DNA from 2 places in the Vreelandella subglaciescola genome. Region 2 is predicted to be linked to the other one. Evidence: predicted binding sites of a transcription regulator. Region 2 holds the regulator's gene; the other holds the start of a gene.
The links. Region 2 encodes FliA, which starts transcription of late flagellar genes. Its sites were predicted from a motif close to CTAAAGTTNNNNNNNNNNCNGCCGATA; they were not measured.
Positions count from the first base shown of each region.

Region 1: a site for FliA is predicted at 3,690-3,716, ahead of B5495_RS08500 (FliC/FljB family flagellin). Genes of this name have one in related genera too.

Region 1 is NZ_LT670847.1:1,808,896-1,819,868, reverse strand. It holds gene B5495_RS08525 (BCCT family transporter) at 1-716, opposite strand, end outside; gene B5495_RS08520 (class II aldolase/adducin family protein) at 818-1,546, opposite strand; gene B5495_RS08515 (glutathione S-transferase N-terminal domain-containing protein) at 1,718-2,350, shown strand; tRNA gene B5495_RS08510 (tRNA-Arg) at 2,437-2,513, shown strand; gene B5495_RS08505 (Rpn family recombination-promoting nuclease/putative transposase) at 2,571-3,443, shown strand; gene B5495_RS08500 (FliC/FljB family flagellin) at 3,789-4,988, shown strand; gene B5495_RS08495 (tetratricopeptide repeat protein) at 5,492-7,894, shown strand; gene B5495_RS08490 (hypothetical protein) at 8,165-8,668, shown strand; gene B5495_RS08485 (pyridoxal phosphate-dependent decarboxylase family protein) at 8,900-10,973, opposite strand, start outside.
Region 2 is NZ_LT670847.1:2,204,322-2,215,294, forward strand. It holds gene cheZ (protein phosphatase CheZ) at 1-227, shown strand, start outside; gene flhB (flagellar biosynthesis protein FlhB) at 338-1,495, shown strand; gene flhA (flagellar biosynthesis protein FlhA) at 1,492-3,576, shown strand; gene flhF (flagellar biosynthesis GTPase FlhF) at 3,640-5,898, shown strand; gene B5495_RS10345 (hypothetical protein) at 5,895-6,452, shown strand; gene B5495_RS10350 (flagellar protein FlhE) at 6,507-6,911, shown strand; gene B5495_RS10355 (RNA polymerase sigma factor FliA) at 6,960-7,664, shown strand; gene B5495_RS10360 (motility protein A) at 7,754-8,554, shown strand; gene B5495_RS10365 (OmpA/MotB family protein) at 8,560-9,252, shown strand; gene B5495_RS10370 (hypothetical protein) at 9,220-9,840, opposite strand; gene B5495_RS10375 (LAGLIDADG family homing endonuclease) at 10,120-10,973, shown strand, end outside.

The DNA.
Region 1 (10,973 bases), 400 kb from region 2:
ATCAGGTTCAGGGTAAAGCTGCTTTCGATGCCCAGCACCCGGGCAATGCCCTGCGACAACAGCGGCACGCTCAGGCCCAGGGTAATGCTCAACCCGCCGATACAGGTGAAGATGAAGATGATATCAATGAGCTTGCCGACCAGCCCCGTCGAACGGATGCCGAGGATGCGGGCGACGAGAGAGCTCAGGCTCATCCCTTCATTTTTACGCACATAAACGTGGTAGGCGATGGGCAGCACCGCCATGCAGTAAAGGCTCCAGGCGCTGATGCCCCAGTGGAAGAAGTTATACGCCAGCGACCAGGAGTAGGCAGCGTCCGACTGCGGCTCGATGCCCAGGCCGGGGGTATTATAGTAGAACGCCCATTCAATGAACGCCCAGTAGACGGTGGCCGAGCCCAGCCCCGCCGTGAGCATCATCGCAATCCAGCTTTTGGTAGTGAAGTCGGGAGGGCCGTCGCCCAGGCGGATCTCGCCGTAACGGCTCAGCGCGATGATGGTCAGAAATATCACGCAGCCGAAGGTGAACAGCAGTACGGCGGAACCGAACATATTGGTCAGGGTGGTGAATATCGCGTTAGCAACCCTGGTGCCCGCCTCCGGCGCAATGGCCAGGCCGACGATCAGCGCCACAATGACGCTCAGGCTGACCAGTATCAACGTCGGGTCGAAGCTGTTGTTGACGTCTCTTGCGGTGTAGGTTTTTTTTGAACTCATGCAATCTCGTTGGGTGTAAACCCCATTAAGAAACCAATCTATCTAATTGTTGGTCTGTCGGTGCGTTCTGCGCTCAGTCACAGAACGTTCGTCACGGCTTGTCAGTCACGATAGTCGCTATGCTCGGCTTGCAGCATCGCGTGGATCTCTGACCAGTGATTGTCTTCCAGGCCGGGATAGTTTTCCCACTGATCGCGGGTGCGCCGCGCGGTTGCCTCATCGACGTACTTCAAGGGCAGGCCGGTCGACATGGCGAGCACCTGGCTTTCGCAGGTTTTTTCCAGAAAGTAGAGCCGGTCAAAGGCCTCCGAGACCGTATTACCCACAACGGTGACCCCGTGATTGCCCATCAGCAGTACCGGCTTGTCTTGCAGCAGGGCGCAGATGCGGTCGGTTTCGTCGTCGTCCATGGCCATGCCGCCAAACTCGTTATCGTAGGCAATGCGCTCGTAAAACTTGAGGGCATTCTGGCTGATCGGCTCGACCCGGCCATTTTCCACGCAGGTCAACGCGGTGGCGTAGGGCATGTGGGTGTGAAGCACGCAGCGCGCGTTGGGTACCGAGCGGTGAATGGCACCGTGCAGGCCCAGCGCCGTAGGGTCGACCACACCCTGGCCGCCAACCACTTCGTTGTTAGCGTCAACCACGAGCAGATCACTGGCGCGCACCCGCGAAAAATGCTGGCCGGCGGGCTGCACGAGAAACCTTGAACCCTGGTCGTCCAGCGCCAGGCTGAAATGGTTCGATACGGCTTCGTGAAGCCCCAGCCGCGCCGTCCAGCGGAAAGCGGCGGCAAGATCCTCACGATCGCGCTGTTCTGTTGACGTCATAAAAACCTCGGTTGTTAGCTATAGTCCTTTTCACTAAAAAAGGAAAAGGCTATATGGATATATCGCTTTATCTTATGCGTTGGTATTGTTTCATATTGCGCTATTCGGTTGTAGCGTCGGTTTGTTTGCGCCGATTCAGCCTGCAATCGCCCCGCCCGGGAGGCCATCATCATGGAACTCTTTCTCAACGCGACCTCACCCTACGCACGGCTGGTGCGCATTGTGGTATTGGAGAAAACAGTGTTGGAGAAAGCAGCACTGGAGAAAGGTCTGGCTGAGGCCGTCACGCTGCGCTGGTGCGACCCCTGGGCTGACGATGCCGCATTGCTTGCGGCCAACCCCGCAGGGCGTATTCCCGCACTGATGACCGATGACGGCACCACGCTGAGCGAATCCCTGCTCATTGCCGTCTACCTGGATGGCCTTGGCCGCCGCGAGCCCCTCATTCCGCCGGCTTATCTGGCGCGAACGCTACACTTCGCCGGGCTTGGCCAAGCGCTGATGGACGCCGCCTTCACCACGGTGATCAGCCGCAAACATCAGGGCAACGAGTCTGACGACAGCGTGCTGGGGCAGCGGCGCCAGCGGGCCATTCAACGAACGCTGGCGCGGTTGGCGCACGAGCTTGATGCCTCTCAGGCATCATCGAGCATCACCCTTGGAGACATTGTAGTCGCGGTAGCGCTCGATTACCTGACGTTCCGCCTGCCCGAGGTAAGCTGGGCAGAGCAGCACCCCCGGCTAGCGCAATGGCACCACCGCGTCAGCGCAAGGCAGAGCTTTGTGCAGACGGCGTTTCAGTAACGCTGAAGGTGACCCACGTCGTTTTTCGGTTCGCCCGCCACCGCTAGACACACGGCGCCGAGGCGGTTAGGATACGCAACCACCAAGCGCCTATAGCTCAGCTGGATAGAGTATCGGCCTCCGAAGCCGAGGGTCGCAGGTTCGAATCCTGCTGGGCGCACCAGATTTAAAAACGGTTTTAAAGACATTTTTTCAAAACAGTTTTCAAGGGCCTACGTTAATGCGTAGGCCCTTTTTTTGTGTCTTTGAAAGCTCTCGTGTCGTCACGAGGAGCCTGTACCCGCTGTTCGAGGAAAAGTTTGAAGACGTGGTGTGGTCGGTGGAGGCTACCTGGCAGGGCACCACCCAGCGGGTGTATCTGTACATCCTGCTGGAGTTTCAATCGACGGTGGATCAGCGCATGCCACTGCGAATGATGCACTACGTGGCCTGTTTCTACGATCACCTGCTCAAAACCCGCGTGACCACGCCCCATCAAGGCCTGCCGCCCGTGTTTCCCATCGTGCTTTATAATGGAACGCAACGCTGGTCGGCGGAACAAGATATTTACGGCATGGTGCAGCCGGAACCGCCGCCGTTTTTACGCGCCTACCAACCTCACCTGCGCTATTATCTGGTTGATGAAGGGCGCTACACGGATGATGACCTGGCCAGGCGGCATACCCCGCTGAGCGGCGTGTTCAGTATCGAAAACGCTACCGAAGGGTACAAAGCCCTGCAACAGGCAGTGGATCGGGTAGTGGCGATCATCGAGGCAGACCCTGACAAAGCGCACGTTGACGCAATCATTACCCGCTGGCTCAAACGGCACCTGCAGCGGCTTGGGGCCGGGATCGACCTGAGCCGGTTGAATAGTGTGATGGAGGACAAAGCAATGTTGGCTGAAAATCTTGAAAACTGGGTTCAGAAAGAACGTAGGGAAGGCCACCTGGAAGGCCGCATGGAAGGTCACATGGAAGGTGTGGAAGAAAGCAAACGCAATACGGCCCGCCATCTGCTGGAGTTGGGTGTGCTGAGCGATCAGCAGATTGCCGGGGCGACAGAGTTAACGATGGCTGACATCGCCAGATTACGCATGGCAGATAAGCACTGATCCCCGCTTTTCATTACCCGCTGGCTCAAACGGCACCTGCAGCGCTCTCGCCGCTGCGTTCTCTCGCTGCGTCACCACGATGCCCTTGCACCCAGCCGTCTTTGTAGGAGGCTGGCTATACCCACACCCCGGGCACAAGCGCCGGGCGAAGCAGGCCGCAGGCCTGCCCGGCCGCGCCACCGCAACTCACCACCTTCGTACCACTTCCCTCATTACAAACAATTACAAACTTTTTTACGCCAAACCCTAAAGGTTCTCCGCGCTGGGCCGTTAACTAATACAACGGCGCACAACGTGGCCGAAAAGCCGGCCTACAGGGCCTGTGTAATCGAAAGGAGAATCACCATGTCAGTGATCAACACAAACATCACCGCGATGATCGGCCAGCAAAACCTGAACCAGTCACAAAATGACTTGACCACCTCCATGGAGCGTTTGTCCTCCGGCCTGCGCATCAACAGCGCCCAGGATGATGCCGCCGGTCAGGCCATCGCCAACCGCATGAGCGCACAGATCACCGGTCTGTCTACTGCCCAGCGTAACGCCAACGACGGTATTTCCGTCGCGCAAACCGCTGAAGGCGCGCTCAACCAGGTCAACGATAACCTGCAGCGTGTGCGTGAGCTGACCGTTCAGTCACAGAACGACACCAACTCCGCCAAGGATAAGGCTTCCATCCAGGCAGAAATCGACCAGCGTCTGACCGAGATCGACCGTATCTCCGAGCAGACCGACTTCAACGGCGTCAAGGTACTGTCTGAAGACCAGAGCCTGTCCATTCAGGTAGGAGCCAACGACGGTGAATCCATCGACGTTAAACTGGAGGAAATCACCTCGAAAACGTTGAAACTGGATAGCTTCAACGTTAACGGCCCGCAGGGTGCAGTTGCAGACGCGGCTGCGGCGGATTTTGCAGACGCTTACGGTACGTCTACAGGTGTTGCCGATAGCTCTGTCACCGACTTTGCTGACGATCTTGCAACTGAGCTGGGTGTTAGTGCTGCTGCTGTTACTGCAGATACAGGCGATGCCAAAGTTGATGAAGCCGGCAACTGGTACGCTGAGGTAAGCGTTCAAGCTCAAAGCGATGCGGAAGTACAAGCACTGAACCGCCAAGGCTTTGACTTCGCAGGAACTGGTGCTGGTGATGCGCAGACCTTCCAGGTTGCGCTGGATCCGGCTGAAGCCGATATCACTACTGCTGCTACTACCGCTGCGTTCACCGTTGAGGGTAGCGAGCTGGGAGCCAAAGACCTGCTGAGTGGTGCTACCGCTAACCCGATGGAACAGATGGATAATGCGCTGAACCAGGTAGATGAACTGCGCTCTGACCTTGGTGCGGTACAAAACCGCTTCGAGTCGGCCATCACCAACCTGAGCACCAACGAGACCAACCTCTCTGCGGCACGCTCGCGCATCGAAGATGCTGACTATGCGACAGAAGTAGCCAATATGACCAAGAACCAGATCCTCCAGCAGGCGGGTACCTCGATTCTGGCCCAGGCCAACCAGTTGCCGCAGAACGTACTCTCGCTGCTGGGCTAAGCTGAGCTCCCAAACCGCCCCTCGGGGCGGTTTTGAGAAGAGACTGATGACGGGCCCCGAGAGGGGCCCGTTTTGTGGAAGGTGTGGCTGCCATATTTTTAGTCAAACCTTCACTTAGTGTATTGCTGACTGTTAGTGAAAAATGCATTGATATATTTTTGATGAATCAATTTGAATGGGGTGCGTTATGCACGAAAAATTTTTTTATATATCAAAAAATAAGATTAATGGGAAGGGTGTAATAATAACTGCCGGTAATGTTGGGGGGAAGGTGGACTTCGTTAAATGGATAACAGATAAGTGCCAAGCTGGAATCCGACCTGCAGATGTTACTGCTCAGTATGTAGTAGTCGGCACTAAAAATTACCGCGTATTCATGGAGCCACTGGGTAACGGATGTTCAGTAATCACAGTGCTTGGACTATAGAGTTTATATGAATTTTGTATGAGTGCGCTAACTGATAGTGCCCACACATCCCCCTTGCCGCCACCCAGGAGCCTCCATGACCGAACATGCCGCGCCCGCCGTTGATCTCAACGCCGAACTTGAGGCCGTTCGCCAGCTGATAAACGCAAGCGAAAAAGCCGACTGGGAAGCGGCACTTGAGCGGCTGGATACGCTGGAGGCCGAGCACCCTGGCAGTGCCGAGGCGCAGTGCCTGCGCGGGTATGCCCACGCCAACTTGGAGCAGCCACAGCGGGCGCTGAGTGCGTTGGTGGAAGTTTCTTATCTGCGGCCCAACGACTTCAAACTGTTCTACCAGCTAGCCAAACAGCACGTCCGGCTGGGCCACGACCGCGCCGCACTGGGTGCGCTGCGTCGCTGCAATCAGCTTGCCCCAAAAAACGTCGAGATCAAGCGCCTGTTGGCTGCGTTGTGCTTTGTCACGGGAACCAACGTAGAGGCAGGCGAGTGGCGGCGTAAAGCCGTCCAGGAAAAGCCGTTCTCCGAATTTGGTGCTGACATTGATAAGACTCGGCTGCGCGTGCTGGTGTTGCAGACAGCCTATTCAACGGACTGGAGCATCAGCCGCAAAGACTTCACCATTCAGCTGGGTGAAGGGCACAACAACTTACCCGGGCTGTTGGATGACATTTACATACGGCCCGTTGTTATTTACGTGGACGAACTGGCCGGTCACCCTGAGATACTGCGCAAGCTGCCGGCTGTGGATGTTATTTACAACGGCATTACCGACGCCGAGCGCTGCGAACACGCGCTGGGTCTGGCAGATGAGCTGTGCCGCAAGCTGGGCAAACCCGTGATTAACCCGCCAGAGGCGGTGTTGGGCGCTTCCCGCGAGGGTAACTATGCGCGCTTTAAAGATCACCCGGAGATTATTCTGCCGCGCAGCGTCAAGCTGGAAGGGGTAACGGGAAACTGCCGCGATGCCATCCGCGAGGCCCTGCACACCCAAGAGCTGACGCTGCCGCTGATTGTGCGGGTAGCGGGCTACCAGAACGGCAAGTTGATGCACAAGGTAGAAGACGTGGAGACCCACGACTTCGCCAACATCGACGCGCTGCTGGCTGAAGGGCCGGAAACGCTGTACTGCATTCACTACCACGACAGCGGGCTGGACCACCCTCGCGCGCCGGGGGCGACGCTGTACCCCAAATACCGCGCCTTCTGGATCAACGGCCGGCTTTACCCTACGCACGTACGTTTTGGCCACGGCGACTGGAACGTGCACATGCCCGAGCACAAGCCCACGGTGAAGCGCTTTCCCTGGCTGATTGACGAATGGGAGCGTGATTACTTTGCCGCCCCGGCCGAAATGCTGCCCGAGGGCCAGTGGCAGGCGCTGGAAGACGCGCTGGCCGGCGTAGGTGTGGATTATCTGGGGGTCGATTTTGCCGTGCTCACCGAGCCGGAAAACGCCGGCAAACTGGTGGTGTTTGAAACCAACCCGGCCATGCGCAACTTTCTCGATCAGCTTTCGCCGGGCACCCCCGAGTACGCCGCGTCTTATCGTGCCGTGCATGCCGCCAACAGCATGTTTGCCGAGCGCGCGGGAATGGAGCCGTGGGGCTTTGAGCTGCACCCCGGCCAGCCGGCAGAAGAGGAAGAGCCGCTTGGCCCGACGTTTGACTGGCGGTTTACTGACCGGCTGATCACGGTGGATAACGCCGCCCGCCTGCCGCGCGAGGCCAACTTTCATGAGCGCATGGCAACCAACGCTTTTGCCGTAGTGGCGTTTGACCCGGCCAGCCGCGTCGCCGCCGACACAGTCGCCAACGTGGAGGAGTTTCAGCATATTCCCCACGCGCTGCTGGGCGATGGCAAACCGGCTACGCTTTACGCCACCCTGGATGAAACCCTTACCGCCCCCCTTGAGCCGCTGCCCGCCGCACAGTTGCCGGAAAGCCTGCGCGACGGTGCCAGGGTGCTCACGCGCCTGCCCGTTAATACCCTGCGGCTGGACGATATTGAAGGGCTGGCAAGTCTGGACTGGCTGATTCTTGACGAACTGAGCGATGCCCTCGCGGTGCTGGAAAACGGCGGGCGCGCGCTTGCCGATACGCTGCTGCTGCAGGTGGGCATTGCCTTTGCACCCACCCACGCGGGTCAGCCCAACCTGGCCGAAATAAGCCACTGGGCCAGCCGCCACGGCTTTGCCTTCTACCGGTTGAATGAGCCGCAGTACCGTACCCACTTTCCTGCCGGCAAGTATACCCGACGCCCCCAGGCGACCCAGCTAACAAACGCAGAGGCGCTGTTCATCCCCACGCCGGAGCGCCTCGCCGCGCTTGACGATAACCAGCGCAAACGGCTGGCGTTTGTGCTGGATACGGTATTTGGCATTCACGATCTGCCCTATCGACTATTGGCCGAGTGCAATGCGGCGCTGGCCGAGGACTACCTGCAGGCCCGGGGCTACGCCCAGGTTGAAGCAGATGCCTGACGTCGGGCCGATGCGCGCCAAAATGCGCAAGCAATGACAAGAATATCTTGTCATGATAAAGGCGGTGCCCTTATCATTATGGGCAACATACCCGCCAAGCCTATGTAGATTCCGGTCTTCACGCTCAAATCGTGCGGGTTTTTTATTGGCTATGGCTTTGCGGGCCCATGATGCCTGGCCTTCAAGAGCTGCTTGCCTACTACGACAAAGCCTTGCTTGGTGAAAAGTAGGTCCATAGCGCGCAGAAGATACGCCATAGAAGGACAGAGCATGAGAGTTGAGTTTGGCCCCAGCGAGTTTATTGACGACATCTCGTGGCCAGGCGCGCAAATCCAGCATTTTGCGCTGGCTGGTACCGATTACGGTGCACTGTTTGTCCCTCGCACGGCCTGGGATGACAGCACAGCAATTCAGGTCTCACGCGAGCTGGGTATTGGCTTGCCGCCAGACGCGTATGAAATCAAGTTTGATACCTTGGAAAGCCTGTACGACACCCACCCTGCTCATGGCTTTCGTACCCGCGCTGAATTGGGACTGCCGCCTTACACCCTGAAAGAGCTGAACCTTTTGGGAGGTGGTTTGCTGGCATCCATTGATATGTTTGATAAGCATGTCACCTGCTCGGGCTATTATGGTTGTGCCGTTGATGACAATTTACGGCTGAGCTACTATTACATGAGGCTCTACCGAAGATATGGCGCTCATTTCAAAGCTAAAGGCTTGGAGCCATACACCTCCACAGGAGGAACATGTTATGCATTCCTACGTAGATAACGCTGTAACCGCCCCCCAGCAGCGCAAGGTAGCTAAAATGCGCGAGGCTCGCCGGCGCTATATACAGGCAAAAGAGCGGGGCGACGTAAAGGTCAGCCTGACGGCAGCAGAGGCGCAAAAGCGCGCCGAGCGCTCTGTTTTTCGCCTCCGTTGACGCGAGCCGACGTCGTTACATAAAAGCCCCGGCCATCAAGGCCGGGGCTTTTGCTTGTTTGACCTGTGTTCACCTGGCTACGACTGTACCCGCAGACAAAGCGTGATTTTTTCCAGCACGGTGCGTACCTGACGCAGCTCTTCTTCCAGGTGGTTTGTATTGTGCTGGCCGTCGGCAATAATGCGCGCGCCCATGCTGATGCGCAGCGCCGAGGTGCGCTTGCCGTCGATCTTGACCGGCTGGCCGATGTGGCAGCACTGCGCGGCCAGCGTGCGTTCGTCAGCGGTCAGGCCGGGCGTGTCGCTTGCGTTGCGGTTGAGCTGTTCGTAGAGCGCTTTTACCTGCGCTTGCTCAAGGCAGTGCCCCTCAGCATCACGAATCAAAAACGCAAAAATACTGCGCCGTGAGCTTAGCTCATCGCCGTGCATGCCGGTGCGCGCCCACCAGGGGCTGGCCGGTTGAAACAACGCCTCAACGTGGGGATGGGCGTCAATCAGCGCCATGACCTCGCGGCCAAAGTGTTCCAGCGCATTGATGCGCGTGGCTTTGGGTACCTGATAGTAACGCTTGATCTCGGCGAGTGCGGCGTACCAGCGCAGATACATGCCGATGGTCAGCGGCGCGGGGGCGCCGGGTAGCTGCGCCTGCCATGCGCCGGTATCGGCCTGGGGCAGGTAGTCGGTAAGGCCGCTGGGTAGCGGCCGCTCGCTTTGTTGTAACCGGCGTGCCAACGCCTCGGGGAAGACAGCAGCGCCGCTGAACGGCGGGCCGGTAAAGAACTTGGAGCCAGTCAGCAGCAGAATATCGCCCTTCGCCACGTGGTCACGCAGGTCGTCGGCGTCCAGACGTAGTTGGCAGGCGTCGATAATCACCTGTAAGCGCTCGCCGTAGCGGTGGCGAAGCTGCTCCAGCCGCGCCGGGCTGGGTGCCCAGCAGCCAAATTTGGACTGATCCATCGCGTGCAGCATCACGCGCTCGCCTTGCTCTATGGCTTCATGCACGCGGGCTTCAATGGCGTCGTCCAACTCCTCAAGGCTGCGCAAACGCCCGCTGGCGTCGCGGAACGCGATGCCGGCAAATTCAATCGGTGCCATGCCGGCCAGTCGCTCGCCTTTGGTCACACGGTGGCCCAGGCAGGTGGTGTCGTCAAAGTGGCAGCCGGTGACCGAAAACGGCGTGCCGCTGCCGGTTTCATCCGCGCCGCAAACGATGCTGATCCAACGCCCCGGCTGCGCGGTGGTGAGCGCGGCCACGGTGTGCAGCTGGGCATCGGTGCCGGAAGGCGAAAGGTGAACATCCGGCGCGAGATCGGCTAGCCCCAGAACCGCGGCCAACTCTTGCTCCAGCGTTCGGCAGTGGGTGGCCAACGGGGCGAGTGAATCAGCCTGTATGCAGTCGTGAAGCAGGCGCTGGCGATAGGCATCGGTGGCTTGATAAGCCGTGGTCGAGATCGACGTGGCGGTCGACGAGGCAAAGGTGAAGGCCGCCTCGCGCGGGGAGGGCGAGCAGCCGTAGCGATTCAGGCCGGTGTCCGGGTTGACGATCAGCCGGGCATCGCCGCCCTGCATCAAATGCCAGTGCGCGGGGTTAAGCAGCGCGGCAAAGCGGGAATTGATGCGCTTGCCTAGCGTTTCGATATCGTCGATCAGCTTTTCCATATGGGGCATCTCGGTGCGGTGGTTGACGATGGCAACGCGGATGGCCAGCTGGCCGTCAAGCGTAGTGGTAGAGGGCGCGGCCAGCCCCTGTATTTGCAGCTGGGTGACAATGGCGCGGTTGAGCGCGGCCAAATAGGCGCTTTGCTCGCCTTCAGTGCCGTGTAAGTCAGGCGGTACATGGCGCAGGCAGACGATGTTCATCGGCACCGGCGCCAGCCGCTCCAGGGTGGGAGATGCATCCACGTGCTCGGCGGTAACGCGCGCTAAACGGCAATGTTTACGCACCACGGCAGCCAGCCGTTCACTGCCCAGCCCCTGCAAGGTAAACCACACCTTGAGCGCGAGAAACCCGCGCGACAGCTCGGGGCCAAAATCGCAGAACCAAGGCGCACCGGCGGCCAGACCCTGGGCATCGGTGGTCAGGTATTCCTTGCGCTCGGAAAACGTGGCTTGATGCGCCGCGCCGTCTTTTACCAGCAAGCCGCCCACGGCG
Region 2 (10,973 bases):
ACGTCATCCGCGAGATCGAGCAGCAGCTGGTTCAGGTGCTGATTGACAGCATGCCCGAGGCCCAAGCACGGCAAAGCATGCAGCGCAAGGCCGAGGATCAGTGGAAAAGCGACAGCGCGCGGCGCAACGAAGAGCTTTTGAATGGGCCACAAATCAACGATGATGCACCGGATATCGTTTCCGGTCAGGATCAGGTAGACGACTTGCTCGACGACCTGGGTTTTTAGCATCAAAACGACGATTGCGTCTGCTGGATGACCACGTGCTCAGCCGCCTTTATGGCGGCTGAGCACGTGTTTAGCGGCCTTTTTCATGGTGCACGTCAAGGCAGATAGCGATGGCAGATAGCGATAGCGACGACGAAAAAACCGAAGATGCCACGCCCCGACGCGAGGAAAAAGCGCGTGAAGAAGGGCAGGTGCCGCGCTCCCGCGAGCTGACCACGTTTCTGATGCTGCTGGGCGGGGTGATTGGCCTTTGGACCATGGGGTCGACGCTTTACAATCAGCTGGCCATGGTCATGGAACATGCCTTCGTGTTTGATCGCCGCCAGGCGTTTGACACCGCATCGATGCTGGTGGCCGCGCTGGATGCCGGCGAGCGCATGCTGTATGCCATGATGCCGCTGTTTCTGCTGCTCGTGGTGATTGCGCTGGTGGCGCCGGCGCTGCTGGGCGGCTGGCTGGTGTCAGCCAAATCGATGCAGCCCAAGATATCCAAACTCAATCCGGTGAAGGGTATCAAGCGTATTTTTGCCCTGCAGGCATTGATCGAGCTGGCCAAGGCGCTGGCCAAGACGGTGCTGGTGGGCAGCGTTGGCGCGGCCTTTCTGTACTTCAACATCGGCAAGTTTCTCGCGCTGATGAACCTGCCGGTCCATCAGGCGCTGGCCACCGCCCTGATGATGGCCGCTCAGGCGGCCGGACTGATGGTACTCTCGCTGATCGTGGTGATCCTGATCGACGTGCCGTTTCAGCTTTACAGCCACGCCAAGAAGCTGCGCATGAGTAAAGATGAGGTCAAGCGCGAACACAAGGAATCCGAGGGTGATCCGCAGGTCAAGGGACGCATTCGACAGCAACAGCAGGCCATGGCGCGCGGACGCATGATGAGCCAGGTCCCCGAGGCCGACGTGATTATCACCAACCCGACCCACTACGCGGTGGCGCTGAAGTATCAGGAAGGCCAGATGGGCGCGCCCCGCCTGATTGCCAAGGGCGCCGACGCCGTGGCCGCGAAAATACGCGAAGTGGGGGAAGCGTCGCACATCCCCCGGCTGGAGGCCGCGCCGCTGGCGCGCGCGCTGTATCAGCATGTGGATCTGGACGCCGAAGTTCCCGCGCAGCTGTATACCGCCGTCGCTGAAGTCATGGCCTGGGCGTATCGCTTGAAGCACGTAGCAGACCAAGGAGGCGATGTGCCCCCCACACCCGATAATCTTCCGGTACCGCCGGAAATGGACAGCCGCCAGAGCGGCGGCGAGGCATCGCCATGAGAAGCTTGACCCAGCTGTTGAATCAGCGCGACTGGATGGGCGATGTGCAGATGAAGCTGCTCGCCGGGCCGCTGCTGATCCTGATGATCCTGGGCATGATGATTCTGCCCCTGCCGCCTTTCGTGCTCGACCTGCTGTTTACCTTCAATATTGCGCTGGCCATTCTCGTGCTGCTGGTCAGCATGTTTGCTGCCAAGCCGCTGGATTTCGCGGCTTTCCCGGCTGTCTTGCTGTTTACCACGCTGCTGCGGCTGTCGCTCAACGTGGCCTCGACCCGCGTGGTGCTGATGAAGGGCCACGAAGGCGGCGACGCCGCAGGCAAGGTGATCGAAGCGTTTGGTACCTTTCTGGTCGGCGGCAACTTTGCCGTAGGGCTGGTGGTGTTTTTGATTCTTGTGGTGATCAACTTCATGGTCATCACCAAGGGTGCCGGACGTATCGCCGAGGTGGGCGCGCGTTTCATGCTCGACGCCATGCCCGGCAAGCAGATGGCCATCGACGCCGACCTGAACGCCGGGCTGATCGGCGAAGAAGACGCCAAAAAGCGCCGTGAGGAAGTCGCCCAGGAAGCGGATTTTTACGGCTCCATGGACGGTGCCAGCAAGTTTGTCCGCGGTGACGCCATGGCCGGCCTGGTGATCATGGTGGTCAACGTGATCGGCGGGCTGTTGATCGGCATGCTGCAGCACGGCATGAGCTTTGCCGACGCCGGTGAGACCTATACGCTGCTGACCATTGGTGACGGTCTGGTCGCGCAGATTCCGGCGCTGGTGATTTCTACCGCCGCGGGCGTCACCGTGTCCCGGGTCAACACCGATCAGGACGTTGGCCAGCAGATGATCAGCCAGCTGTTCAACCCGCAGGTGATGATTCTGGCCGCCGTGGTCATGGGGCTGCTGGGCATTATTCCCGGCATGCCCAATCTGGTGTTTCTCATCTTTACCCTGCTGCTGGCAGGGCTCGCCTGGTTTTTGATCAAGAACAAGGATCAGCAGCTGGTCGAACAGGACATGGCGGCCGCTGAACCGCCGCCGGCTCAGGAAACCCCGGAAGCCAGCTGGGACGATGTGCAGCTGGTGGATACGCTGGGGCTTGAAGTCGGACACCGCCTGATCCCGCTGGTCGATTCGCGCCAGCAGGGCGAACTGCTGGGGCGGATCAAGAGCGTGCGCAAGAAATTTGCCCAGGACGTCGGCTTTCTGCCGCCGGTGGTGCACATTCGCGATAACCTTGAGCTTGACCCGAATATCTACGTATTGACGCTGAAAGGCGCCGAGATCGGCCGCGCCGAAGCGCAGCCGGGCAAGTGGCTGGCGATTGACCCGGGGCAGGTGTCCGGCGAGCTGCAGGGTACGCCCACGCAAGATCCGGCCTTTGGCCTGCCCGCGGTGTGGATCGACAGCGGCCAGCGCGAGCATGCGCAGGTTTACGGCTACACCGTGGTGGATGCGAGCACCGTTATCGCCACCCACCTGAACCACCTGCTGCACCGCCACTCCCCGGAGATGCTGGGGCGTCAGGAAGTGCAGAAGCTGCTCGACAAGCTGGGCGACGAACAGAAGTCGCTGGTCGAGGAAGTGGTGCCCAAGGCGATTTCGATTACCGTCCTGCAGCGCATTTTGCAGCATCTGCTGGATGAAGACGTCTCCATCCGCGACATGCGCACCATTCTGGATACGCTGGCGGAATACGCGCCGCAGCAGCAGGACGCCGCCGAGCTGACCTCGCTGGTGCGGGTGGCGCTGGGGCGTGCGATTACCCAGCAGTGGTTTGCCGGTCAGGAAGCGCTCAGCGTGATGGGGCTGGATACCCAGCTCGAGCAGATTCTGCTGCAGGCGATGAACGGCAACGGCGCCATGGAACCGGGACTTGCCGATACGCTGATGAGCCAGACCGAGCAGGCACTCGCGCGTCACGAAAGTGCCGGCGAGCCGCCGGTGCTGGTCGTGCAGCATTCGCTGCGCGCGGTGCTGGCACGCTTCTTGCGCCGTCGCCTGCGCCATCTGGTGGTCATGTCTCAGGCAGAAATCCCCGATGATCGCACGCTACGCGTGGCCACGGTCGTGGGCGGCCAGCAATAACGGCCACCCGCCGCTAACCGCGGGCCGATAAGAATACAGGTTCACCCAGGCAAAGGATAAAGCATGAGCGTAAGACGTTTCGTTGGAGCCAGCAGCCGCGAGGTTATGCGCCAGGTGCGCGATGCGCTCGGCGATGACGCGCTGATTGTCGCTAATCGCCGCACGGAAGGCGGCGTGGAAATTCTGGCCATGGCCGATGCGGCCGTCGCCGGGCTGGAGCCGGCTGCTGCCGCGCCCGAAAAGACCGCACCTGTCGCCGACCATTCCACCACGGATCATTTCAGCACGGAACATTCGACCAAGGACTATGCCCGGCTTCACCGCCAGGCCCGCGCCGCTCAGGAGGAAAAGTCCCCCGCGCCGGCCGATCCGATGGCCGCCATGAGCGAGCGGCTGCTCAAGGAAATGCAGGACATGCGCGAGCTGCTGGCCAGTGGCGTGGCAAGCGCCCCCGAGGGCTGGGCCGCGCGCCTGCGTCAGCTGCTGTTTGATATCGGCTTCAGCGGGGAAATCGCCAGCGAGCTGCTGGCCACGCTGCCGCCGGACATCGCCGCGCTGCCTGACGACAGCGATCAGCCGCTGGCCTGGCTGCGCGAGCAGCTGATCAATAAGCTTGCCGTGCTGAACGAGGAAAACGCCTTTTTTGATCAGACCGGCATTGTCGCGCTGGTCGGCCCCACCGGCGTGGGCAAAACCACCACCACGGCCAAGCTTGCCGCGCGGTTTGTCATGCGCCACGGCACCGAGCCGGTAGCGTTGGTGACCACGGACAGCTTTCGTATCGGCGCCCACGAGCAGCTGCGCATTTACGCCCGCCTGCTGGATATCCCCATGTTCGCGCTGGACGCCGAACAGTCCATTGACGAACTGCTGGCGCAGCTGGCCGACAAGCGCTGGGTGATTATCGACACCGTCGGCATGAGCCAGCGGGATCAGCGCGTTATCGAACAGATCGCGCACCTGCAGGGCGGCCGCTCGCAGGTGCGCATGGCGCTGTTGCTCAACGCCGCCAGCCAGCCCGAGACGCTGGAGGAAGTGGTGCTGCGCTATCGTCAGGCCGCCCGCGCCGCAGGAGCCGGGCTTGACGACTGCATCATCAGCAAGCAGGACGAAGCCGGCCGGCTGGCGCCGGTGCTGGATATCATCATGCGTCACGGTATGCGCGTGCTGTTTGGCTCCCACGGCCAGCGGGTGCCCGAAGATATGGCCCTGGCCAGCGCTCCGGCGCTGATAGCCCAGGCGCTGGACAGCGCCGCGCCCCGTGTTGTCGGAGGCGATTCGGCGCCGCCCGCCGCGATTCGGCTGCCGCGCTGGTCGCAGGACGTACTCGGGCAGGGGCGGCGGCTGTCCTCGCTGCTCGAACGTTTGCGCGCCCGGGTGGGTGGCTTTGACGCGCTGGAACGCTGCTGGGATCTGGCGGCGTTGCCCAAAGCGGTGCAAGAGCCGCGCCTTGAACAGCTGCTTGATGACTATCCACCGGCCGGTGCGGCGCTGGGCATGCGCTGGTCGGCGCGGCGCAACGAGCGCGGCTGCGACTGGGCGATGCCCGACGTCGGCCTTGATCCGGACGGCGCCACGCTGGCGCTGCCCTGGTTGCAGCATCGCCAACCCGCCGGCTGGCAGGCGCGGCTGGAAGCGCTGACCGAACACAACGGCATTGCCGTGCATCTGCTGCCGGCGCTGCCCGATGCGCCAGCGCGAGACTGGCTGGAAGAAGGGCGGCTGACCTGGGTCAGCCAGGTCAGCGGCGCTCAGCGGGTCCACGCTGATGATCAGCGCACGACCCTGCGCAAGCTGTTCATGGAAAGCACGCTGACCCATCAGGTGGGCGTGCGGTTTCGCGCCCAGGCCATGCAGCTGTGGAATGTTTACGCTGAAGTGACCGACGACAACGGCACCGCCATGCTGGCGTGGTACGGCGAAGTGCGCGACCCGGAAAGCGCCCGCACCGTGGTGCGCCGCTACTGGCTGACGCCGCGCCGGCTGGGCGTCGAGGCGCTGTCGCTGCTGCTCACCCAGCTTCAGGGCGAAGGCCTTGCACCGCTGACCAAGCGCGCGTTCCAGCAGATCAAGGAGGACGACGGCGGCGATGTCAGCGCCGAAGTGCGCCTGCTGATGGCCAGCGGCGCGGCGGCGGTGGTCGGCCATCTGGACGCCGGCGAAGACGACGAAGCGGCAATCTTGCGCCGCGAGCTGCTGGCACTGCTTGGGTCCCGTCGGCGGCGGCGCGATACCGCGCTGCTGGATGCGTTGCTGTATGCGCTGATGGCGCGCGATGCCATTCGCCAGCTGGGTAGCGTCAGCCGGGAGGGCGTGGCGTGAGCAGCAAAACGACGGATCAGGCCGCCGGGCTGCGCCAATGGGCCAGCTTGCAGCGTCAACAACAGGCTGAAGACGGCGGGCACGAGGCACTCATGCCAGCTACGCCGGCAGCCGAAGCGTCTTCAACTGCAGTGGCTCCAGCGGCGCCTCCGGTAGCGTCAACCCGGGCCAAAACCGTGCTGATGGTGGTCGGGCTGCCCGGCCGTGGCCCGCGCCAGGCAGAGCGCGTCAAGGCGCGCCTTGAGCAGTGGGCGGCGCTGGGCCGGCGCTGGGCGGGCACGCCGGACGCCTGGGATGTGCGTCTGGTGATGCCCGATGATCCGGCGCTGCCCCGTTTGGCGCGCGAGCATGCGCGCTGGGCGCTCTGGGTCGACAGCAGCGCCGATGCTTTTTCCGATACTTACCGCACGCTGTGCCAGCTGGCGCGCGGCGGCGGCCCACGGCGATTGCTGGCGCTGCACGAGCCGCACTTGCCACGCGCCGGTTTGCTGGATAATTTACATGATGCGGCTCATGCTTACGTGGGGATAGAACTGCTTATTCTGGCTCAGTAGGTGCAAGCCCAAGAGAGATGCAAGCATCGGGTCGGCGAGCAAGGAGAGCACTTCATGCACTTGAAGCTGGCACGAGCTTTAATCGGCATCTGGCTGCTGCTGGCAGGGTTGCCCGCAGCGTTTGCAGCCACTGGCAGCTGGGTCGCCTCGGTGCCGGGCACCATGGTGGCGATGAGCGATCGCCCGGGCGCGTCGCAAAACGCCGTACCGCCTTCGGGTAACGCCACCGGCCGCGCGATAGAGCGCGTGCAATGGCGCTTTTCGCCCCCCGCCGGCAAGGCCGTGGAGGCCTGGCTATGTCATCCGCAAGGCTGCCTGGCGCTGGCGCAGCAACGCGGCACGACCCGGGCGTTTGCCGGCTATCGTGCCGATGTGCCGCTGCACTTTCGCTTTCGCTTGCCGTCCGGGCAACGGCCTTTTCGCGTGACGGGGTTGCAGGTCATCGTTAACTATCAATGATGTGGACGGAATCCAGGCAATACGTATCAAGGGCTTTGAGGCGAGTCGATGTATACAGCACAGGGCAGATACAAACAGCAGGATCAGCTGGGTCAATACATGCCGCTGGTCAGACGTCAGGCGCTGAGCCTGCAGGTCAGGCTACCGGCAAGCATCGAGCTTGATGATCTGATACAGGCCGGCACTGTCGGCCTGTTGGAGGCGCTGGGTCGCTTTGACGCCACCCAAGGAGCAAGCTTTGCCACGTTCGCCAGCCAGCGGATTCGCGGTGCGATGATGGATGAGTTGCGCACTCGCGACTGGCTGCCGCGCAGCGTGCGCCGGGCGGCACGCTCGATGGATGACGCGGTGCGTCGGCTCGAACAGCGGTTGGGCCGCGCGCCCGACGAGGCCGAGATTGCCGCCGCGTTGGATATGCCGCTGGCCGACTATCAACAGCTGCTGCACGACACCAACAGCGGCTATCTGCTGCCCTACGAAGAACTGGCGGTGGATACCGGCGAGCCGGCCGGCGGTGGTGGGAGCATCGGCCTGCCGTTTGAGGAGCTGCTCAGCCATCAGCAGCGCGCCGGGCTGACGGCCGCCATCGAAGCACTGCCCGACCGTGAAAAGCTGCTGATGGCGCTGTATTACCAGGAAGAGCTGAACCTCAAGGAAGTCGGGGCGGTACTCGGCGTGACCGAGTCCCGCGTCTCCCAGCTGCACAGTCAGGCGGTCAGCCGCCTGCGCGCCAAACTGCACGACCCGGCTTAGCCCTGTCGAGGAATAGCCGGCCGTGCAATGTATGCCAGCGTGCCCCGCGCACGCGTTTTGATCTTCAAGTACCCGGCGAGGAGCCGTCGATGAATCCTTCAACGCTGATTGGCATAGCTGCCAGCATTGTACTGCTGGTAAGTGTGCTGTTTTTCACCGCAGAATCCCCCGAAAGTTTTATTAACCTGCCGGGGTTTGCCATCGTCATCACCGGCACGCTGGCGGCAACGTTTATCAGCTACCCGCTGCGCGAAGTGCTGCGCGTGGTGCGCCTGGTGGCGGTGGTGTTCCGGCGCGAAAACACCTACGTGCGCGATGACATCAAAGAGCTGGTGGATATGTCGCGGCTGTGGTTCAAGGGTGACGTGCGCGCGGTGGAGGAGCAGCTGCAGTACACCCGCAACCCGTTTTTGCGCTCGGGCATCCAGCTGGTGATTGCCAACACCAAGGAACAGGAAATTTTCGACATGCTGCGCTGGCGCATCGCCCGGCTGAAAGCCCGGGAACACGCCGAAGCGCAGATTTTCCGCACCATGGCGACCTATGCGCCGGCGTTCGGCATGATCGGGACGCTAGTGGGGCTGGTCAACATGCTGGAAGTCATGGACGCCGGTGATCTGGACGTCATCGGCCCGCGCATGGCCGTGGCACTGCTGACCACTTTCTACGGCATTTTGCTGTCCAACCTGATTTTCAAACCCATCGCGGTCAAGCTTGAACGGCGCACCGAAGAGCGGCTGATCACCATGAACATGGTGCTCGAAGGGATTTCGCTGATCACCAAGCGCCGCCTGCCGTCGTTTATCGAAGAAACGCTGAACTCCTTTGTAGCCGACTATCACGACGAAATCCGCGACCCCGGAATGAAAGCCCAGACCCAGAAGGAATAGCGACCATGCTGGATCGTGATACACAGCGCACACTCGAAGCGTCGCCCGTCAGCGGCGGCGATGAGGAAAGCTGGCTGACCAGCTATCTGGACGTGCTGACGCTGTTGATCACGCTGTTCGTGCTGCTGCTGGCGCTGACCCCGCCCGGCGGCGGTGAAGACCGGGATACCCAGCGTCGGCACACCGCAAGCGCTATGCCGACGCTGTCGCTGGCTTCGCTGGCCACCGGCATCAAGCCGCGTCATAGCGGCCTGAGCCCGGCTTTTGCCGGCCTGAGCATCCCCGGCGTTGACGTTAGCGAGGGCCGTGAAGGCGTGACTTTGCGGATCGACGACAGCCTGCTGTTTTCCAGCGGGCGGGCGCAGCTTACCGATCAGGGGCGCGGAGTGGTGGCAAGCCTGGGCGAGGTGCTGGGGTCCTTCGATGGCCAGATCTCGATTGAGGGCCATACCGATAACGTGCCCATTGCCACGGTGCGCTTTCCCTCGAACTGGGAGCTTTCCGCCGCACGCGCCATTGCCGTGCTGCGCTATCTGAAAACCCGGGGGCTGGCGGTCACGCACATGCGCGCCGTGGGCTACGCCGATACCCAACCCATGCAGAATAACGCCACGCCGGACGGCCGCGCCGCCAACCGGCGCGTTGAGCTGGTGCTGCGCAAGCCCTCAGGGCCGGGAAGCGCGACGGCAAGCCTGTAGCGTTTTGTCAATGGCGTCGTCCGCGCCGTCCAGGCTGAAGATCATGTACCAGGGCTCGTCTGCGCCCTGCTCAAAGCCGAGGAATATCTGCTCTCCGGCATGCATGTCGTCCAGCAGGCTGTCTGCATCGTTCAAGTAGAAATGTGCGTAAAAGCCGTTGTTTTCCGGCTCGGTAAAAAACTCGGCCACGGCGGTGTGCAGCGTTTTGTCATCCACCCGTAGCCGCGCCGGTACGGTAGCCACCGTTTGCTCTTCCCCCTCCAGCGTCACCCGCATCTCCAGCCAGGGCATATCGCACACGCCGGGCGTGGCGTTGACGCTTAGAGTGGCATCGGCATAGCTTGTGCTTTCCACGGCGCGGAAATGGCGCTCGCCGCTCTCGAACTCAGCCCCCTTCTCAGCCCCGTTCTCAACCCCTCGCGCAGCGCCCCGCGAAAGCGTGACCGACTGCCAGTCGTCGTGCTGCACGGCATCGCTTACGTCAAACGACGCTGCCTGCTCCGCCCCGGCGATTAACGTACCGACCATCAGCGCAGCGACGGTCAGCCCCCGTGTCTTGAGTGTTGCCTGCTTTCTGCGTTGCCCCATTGCCCTTGCTGCCTGTGTTGTCGTGTGAGTCTGGTTCAGGCGTCGGTTTCCGCGCCTGCGATGAGATAGCGGGACAAGCCTATAACGCGGCGCGTCAGGACAAAAGCCAAGCGATTGTTTTGTCGGGCGATATTTCCAAAATACCTATATGTGGTAGTAAGTAGGTAATAAAATAGCTTATATAGTTATCGGGGCGCGGCTATACTTCACCGCGCTACACCTTATATCGCCCGCCATTCGGACCCACCCTGACTCCCCACGGGGAAGGAGTATTGCGCCATGAGTACTGCTGCCAAGGCTGTTACAACATCCAACGATGTGCCGCTGCAGGTACCTTCGCGGGAAATCTGGGATGCCAAATACCGCCTCAAGGATCGTCACGGCGTGCCGGTAGACGCCGATGTAAATGCCACCTTCGAGCGGGTCGCGCGGACACTTTCCGCGGTAGAAGGCGACGCGGCCAGCCACTGGCTACCCAAGTTTCGCTGGGCGCTTGCCAACGGCGCGGTACCCGCCGGGCGGATTCTCTCCAACGCCGGCGCAGAGGCCTACAAGCCGGCGGTGAGTTTGATCAACTGCACCGTGTCGCGCACCATCCGCGACTCCATGCGCGATATTCTGGATTCCGTGGTCGACGCCGGCATGACGCTGAAATCCGGCGCCGGCATCGGCTATGACTTTTCCACGCTGCGCCACAAGGGCGCGTTCGTATTTGGCGCTGGTGCGGGCACCAACGGCCCGCTGGCGTTCATGGATATCTACGACAAGATGTGCTTCACCGTCGCCTCGGCCGGTGGGCGGCGCGGCGCGCAGATGGGTACCTTCGACGTCGGCCATCCCGACGTGCGCGAGTTTATTCAGGCCAAGCGCGAAGCCGGCCGCCTGCGCCAGTTCAACCTGAGCCTGTTGATCACCGACGAGTTCATGGAAGCGGTCAAGCAAGGCGCTGACTGGCCGCTGGCATTTCCGCTGCATCCCGGCGAAAAAGACGATGTTCAGGCCGAGGATCTCATCTACCGTGACTGGCCGGTTATCGAAGACGGCTACAGCGTGGACGGCGAAGGCCGCGTGGCTTGCCGTATCGTTGAGGTGGTTCGCGCCCGCGAGCTGTGGGACACCATCATGGCCTCCAC